Regions from separate parts of the Bacillus sp. SRI_025 genome, predicted to be linked through region 1. Evidence: riboswitches for the same ligand, from Rfam matches in the RefSeq annotation. Region 1 holds a riboswitch; the other holds the start of a gene.
What was found. Region 1 has a riboswitch for thiamine pyrophosphate ahead of tenA (thiaminase II). Riboswitches for the same ligand answer to the same signal wherever they lie in the genome.
Positions count from the first base shown of each region.

Region 2: it holds a riboswitch for thiamine pyrophosphate, as region 1 does, so the genes downstream of both, thiC (phosphomethylpyrimidine synthase ThiC) here and tenA (thiaminase II) in region 1, are expected to answer to the same signal.

Region 1 covers NZ_JBYEGB010000001.1:752,933-756,127, forward strand. The annotation lists gene AC20OE_RS03865 (ABC transporter ATP-binding protein) at 1-98, opposite strand, end outside; gene AC20OE_RS03870 (ECF transporter S component) at 73-672, opposite strand; gene tenA (thiaminase II) at 669-1,355, opposite strand; TPP riboswitch at 1,443-1,546, opposite strand; gene AC20OE_RS03880 (hypothetical protein) at 1,603-2,730, opposite strand; gene AC20OE_RS03885 (type 1 glutamine amidotransferase domain-containing protein) at 2,869-3,195, opposite strand, start outside.
Region 2 covers NZ_JBYEGB010000002.1:338,645-341,839, forward strand. The annotation lists gene AC20OE_RS06585 (YhcN/YlaJ family sporulation lipoprotein) at 1-415, shown strand, start outside; gene AC20OE_RS06590 (LysE family transporter) at 461-1,093, opposite strand; TPP riboswitch at 1,329-1,437, shown strand; gene thiC (phosphomethylpyrimidine synthase ThiC) at 1,564-3,195, shown strand, end outside.

The sequences.
Region 1 (3,195 bases):
TCCCCTTTTTGAATCGTAAGAGAGATTTGATGCAAAACTGGCTTAGGCTGTTCATAAAAACGGACAGTCAGATCATTGCACGCGAGAAATGAATTCATGCTGTTCACCTTTATTTCGTTTTTCTTTCATGATGGCATATTGATTGAGTACACCAGTTTTGGATAGTGCCTCCACCACCACTTTCGCAAGGCATCCGCCAAGTATCATTCCACTAATGATTTGAGTCACAAGCGTCATAAGTAAAACTTGAGGCGTATAATATCCGAAGCCATTTGCCACGAGACTGTACGCCATCGCTCCGATAGCGGCAAAGGCACCAGACAGCATCAGTGTCCACATGCGGTATCGTTTATACCCAAAAAGAGCGAAGGCGATTTCTGCCCCAAGCCCTTGGCATACACCAATCAGCAGAGCTGAAAGTCCGAAGTGGCTGCCTGTCAATAATTCCACAGCCGCGGCAGCTGTTTCCGCAATCAGGGCAGCCCCCGGCTTTTGAATGATATACGCAACGATTGGACTGGCAATGACCCATATTCCAAACATGATATTGCCTCCTGCTGGGCCAACAAGTGCTGTAATCGGTAAGTAAAGTGTGGACCATCCTAAATAGATCACACCGCACGCAACGGATAAAATCACGGCAAGGACGACTTCTTTCATCTTCCATGTCATGATGTATGCACCTCCAGTTGAACTGGCCACTCTTCAACAGTAAAGGCCATTTCCCAAAACTTGTACTCGAGCTGGCAGCTTAAGATAAAATGCTGTTTCATTTTTTCCTTTTCCTTCTCACTTGCTGCTTCTGCCAATTGATCGAGCCGTTTGCAAAGCTCACCTGTGACAGAATCGGTTAACCCTCCATAAAACGTGATCCATTCATAAAACGGATGTGACAGGTCTGGCTGCACATCTGTGAGCATTCGTTTCCCTATTTCCCAATATGTCCAAGGACATGGAAGCAGGACAGCGATGATTTCACCAAGCGTACCTTCCTGTGCGACTTGCAGCATGTGATGAATATAGTGATGAGCACTCGGAGCCAAAGAAGCACCTTGGAGCTCATCATACGCTACTCCTGCCACTCGGCAAAGGTTTTGATGAGGGTGCGTTTCACTATCTAGTACAAACGCAATCTGCTGATGAAAAAACGCAATATCCTCTCTGTCTGTACATCTGCTGAGCGCTGCTGCATAAATTTTAATGAATGCTTGTAAGTATTCTGCATCCTGTTTGACATAATGAATGATCTGTTCCTTTTCCAGCTTTCCTGCTGCCAGGCCTCTAACGAACGGATGCTGATAAATGGCTTCAAATAACGGTTCTGCTTCTTTCCTTAATTGCGTAGAAAATGTCATAAAAAAAGCCTCCTCTTCTTCAGTTGAATAAATGAAAAAGCCACCCCAAATGGAGCGGCCTTCTTATCGATTCAATCATGAATAAGACAAGGTCCAGCTCCACTTCCCTCCGCTAGTACGAACTAGATCAGGTTCAAAGGGTCCAAGATTTTCTCTTGTCTCAGTCATACATGACTCCCCTAGTGGACTTTTGTCATTTAATTATCTTTACTCTACACATGTGGCGATTTGATGTCAACCGCCTTTCTTAATTCAACGTTCTGATTGTTGGCAGTTTCTCGATTCCTGCAGCATAGTAGAAATTCAACACACTGAAGAAATCAATTGGCTTTCCTGTTTTTAAATCTACAGCTAAAATATGATCACCGTAATTTGTCATATCATCAATATCTAAGCGTCTTGGTGTTGTCTTCCCAAGTGTATCAACAAAGCTACTATGGTAGTACTGCCCGCTAGCAAACGATGATTCATGATACATAAATAAAGTCTCCACATCTAAGTAGACGAGAATGGCCTCTGAGGAACTTGCGTATGGAGCAGAGTACGACACTGGTGCCGAAATACTTTTCACCTTCACACTGTCAACAGAATGAGTTCTCTGTTCATATTTTCCATCATATGAGAAGTAAAATACACGCTCCCATTTATAATCGGCGGTCTTAGATTGTTTGTTATACACTTTTGTACCATTTGCGAAAACATCCCCATTGGCATACGTAGCGACAAAGTATTGCAATGTTGATGACAGGGATTCAGCACCTGTGAAATTTGGTGGGTTTTTGGCATTTACCTGTAATGTATATGAGTCTCCAAAGTCTCCACCACTGGTAATACCAAACGCATAATCACCCGCTGGTAAATTGCTTAACGCAAGCAGACTGCCTGCCGGTTGAATAAGATCCGTTGGGTAGGCTTGTCCTGTTTCATAATCAACAACAAACAATTGAACGAAATAATCAGGGTTTGAAGAAGTAATCCGGCTGATGAGTGCCTGAGGTGAAGATGTGCTTAAAAACCATAAATCAACTGGGTCTTCCTCTGTTAAGACAGCCGATTGATTTATGGCTAGTCCATCAATGGAGCGAACGGCAGACGTGCGCATTTTGCCATCTTTAGCAGCTTTTCGTTTGATACTGATTCCTTTCTTCTTATTCACTTTAAATGATTTTTTCACTTGCTTCTGTTGGATAGCGGTTCCTTCGTCCTGCTTCAAAAACGACTCTTGCACTTGCTGAATCGCTTTTTCTGTCAGTAGTGATTGTTTCCCACTTGATTTTGGTGCTTCTTCTGCTTTTAATGCTGGTGAAAACAAACCTGTTGCGATGAGTAAAACAGACTGTAAAGCTGCAGTGATTTTGACATAAAATGCTCTCACAGGAACATCCCCTTTTCCTCTTTTGGGTTTTTTACCCTGTGATAATTTTACCATTATTCCAATCATTGTTTTGGTCTTTTTTGGGACATTTTTATAAAAAAAAAACCAGCCGCATGTAACGGCTGGTTTTTGATCGTTTTATGCAATAGTTTTAACAAACAAACGTGCTGTTTCTGCACTTGATCCTGGGTTTTGTCCAGTAATGATTTGTCCGTCAACGACAGCAAATGGCGCAAAGGCATCTCCTTTTTCAAACGCTGCCCCCTGCTCACGAAGTTTTGTTTCCAATAAAAATGGAACCTTTGGTGTCAGCTGCACGGCTTCCTCTTCTTCGTTGGTGAAGCCTGTGATTTTTTTGCCTTCGATAAATGATTTGCCATTTTCGTCCTTCACATCAACGAATGCTGAAACACCATGACAAACGGCTCCGATCGCACCATTTTTATCTGAAACCGCTAAGATCGC
Region 2 (3,195 bases), on a different contig from region 1:
TGGGAATACAACGAATGTTGATTATCGCACCCGTCCTCAAGCCGATGATCGAATGCCTCTTGCAGGTGGAGATGGACGCTACAGTCATGGAGATATGAACTATCATAACCAAATGTCGTTCTCAGGCTACGATAAACAAGAGAACATCCAGCGTTCAAGAAAAATTGCCAACCGCGTCAATAAAATGAATCACGTGGCAGACTCTCAAGTCATGGTGACGGATGAGAATGTGTATATTGCCATTAAATCAGATGGCCGCCTGACGTCAGAAGGCGTATCACAAGTAGAAGAAGCAGCGACTCGTTATGCGGATGGAAGAGCAGTCCAAGTCATGAAAGATGAAGGTGCATTCACACGCTTTAGAGATATGAGAAGAACGCAATTTGAAACAGGACAAACAGGCATGACCCGATAGTTTGACACAAAAAGGCTAAAGTTCATCACGAACTTTAGCCTTTTCTTAAAAATAAACCTTGATGCCTATATAAAATTCGTAAAAGAAATAACAGCCAAACCCTAATAATAAAATACCAGCAATAATGGATGTCCACTTGATCATCGTCCGATTCATCACTTTTCTTGTTAAGGATACAAGGGTGAGTAGACCAATGTCATGAAGGAGAATCCCTGCCAAAATACCGCCGGCAGCCAGCATAAATTCAGATGAATCTGTTTTTGTATAAGCATCTGCAAGTACAGCACCAAAAACAGAAACCCAGAACACAAGATTTCCAGGAGATACCGCCACAAGCAAGCCGTTTCGATATGTTTTCGCGAATGATTTATTGACCTTTTCTCCTGCTAAATGGATATCTTGATCCGCATTTTTAATGGAATCGTATGCGAGAATCATTAAAAATACAGCTCCGATCAGCCAGAGCGGGATTTGAACAAACGGCAAAGATAAAAACTGAGCAAATCCAGCATATAAAGCCAAGATGAGTAATAAGTCTATGGTCATACCGCCTGCTCCGACAGTTAAACCATGAAAAAATCCGTTTTTCAGTCCCTGTTTTGTCATTTCAACCGTGATTGCTCCAACAGGCAGAGCAATTGAGAATCCTACGACGATAAATGTGAGAAATGTTTGCAATCGACTAGAACTTCCTTTAAATAAATTGTATAAAAATTCTCCGTTTAGATTAATTATACATAATAGGAGAAAAGGATCAATGATTATTTCAGATTTGATTGAAATGAGAGAGATAGATGATGTATAGAAGACTGTATATCAACATGATCTATAACGCTTGTAGGGGAAAGGAACTATTTTCCTAAATCTTCTTTTCTTCATGATGTCTCTATGCTACACTGATGTGGAAATCAATAAAAGTGACTAGGGGTGCCCGTAAATGGGCTGAGAGAGAAGCTTAAACTTCTTAACCCTTTGGACCTGATCTGGCTCGTACCAGCGTGGGGAAGTTAAAGATGATGCATGTATCATATCAATGATATGCATGTTTATTTCTGACGACGAAACCAGGTTCTTTAAATAGAGCCTGGTTTTTTGCTGGTGCTGATTCCATCCTGTCCGGTGACAAGAAGAAAAGGAGAGAACAGCAAATGAAAGAAAAGAAAAGTGTCCCATCCAACCAATCATTGTTATCCAGCTTTGACGGCAGCCATAAGGTGTATGAGAAAGGATCAAGACCCGATATCTTAGTGCCAAAAAGAGAGATCACGCTCTCACATACTGTGACAGAGGCGGGCGACATAAAAAATGAACCAGTCCGTGTATACGATACGAGTGGACCGTACACCGATGAGAACGTTCATATTGACGTCACAAAGGGGTTAAAGCGTCTTAGGGCAGCATGGATTGAAGAAAGAGGAGATACAGAAAGCTATGAAGGGCGTCATGTAAGACCGGAGGATAATGGATACCGTTCAAGGGAGAAGGAGTCCATCCATTCTGTCCAAACTGATTTTCATCATAAGCCGCTCCGCGCGAAACAAGGTGCATGTGTGACGCAAATGCATTATGCCAAAAAAGGTATCATTACGCCTGAAATGGAGTTTATCGCAATTAGAGAAGAGCTAAGCCCTGAGTTCGTTAGAGAGGAAGTGGCGAGCGGAAGAGCCGTCATTCCTTCGAATATTAACCATCCAGAAAGTGAACCAATGATTATCGGAAGGAATTTTCATGTCAAAATCAATGCGAATATTGGCAATTCAGCTGTCACGTCATCCATTGATGAAGAGGTTGAAAAAATGACATGGGCGATCAGATGGGGGGCAGATACAATGATGGATCTGTCTACTGGAAAGGATATTCATACAACGAGAGAATGGATCATTCGGAATTGCCCAGTCCCAGTAGGAACCGTTCCCATCTATCAGGCCCTTGAAAAAGTGAATGGAGTCGCAGAAGATTTGACGTGGGATGTGTACAGGGACACATTAATTGAACAAGCGGAGCAAGGTGTAGACTATTTCACGATTCATGCTGGCGTGCTGTTAAGATATATTCCGCTCACTGTCGATCGGGTGACCGGAATTGTTTCAAGAGGCGGTGCAATTATGGCAAGATGGTGTCTTGCTCATCATCAAGAGAATTTCCTCTACACTCACTTCGAAGACATTTGTGAAATTATGAAAAAATATGATATCGCCTTTTCACTTGGAGATGGACTTAGACCAGGCTCGATTGCTGATGCCAATGATGAGGCGCAGTTTGCAGAGCTGGAAACGTTAGGTGAGTTAACAGAGATTGCTTGGAAACATGATGTGCAGGTAATGATTGAAGGGCCCGGACATGTCCCAATGGATAAAATCAAAGAGAATGTGGACAAGCAAATGGACATTTGCAAGGAAGCACCATTTTATACGTTAGGGCCTCTTACAACAGATATCGCACCTGGTTATGATCACATTACATCCGCGATCGGTGCGGCCATGATCGGCTGGTACGGAACAGCAATGCTGTGCTATGTAACGCCAAAAGAGCATTTAGGTCTGCCGAACAAAGAAGATGTGAGAGAAGGCGTGATCGCCTATAAAATTGCTGCACATGCTGCTGATCTAGCAAAAGGACATCCTGCGGCTCAAAAGCGCGATGATGCTTTATCGAAAGCGAGGTTTGAATTTAGGTGGCGGGACCAATTCAACCTGTCACTTGATCCAGAAAGAGCCTTGGCGTTCCATGATGAAACATTGCCTGCCGAAGGCGCTAAAACCGCTCACTTTTGCTCGATG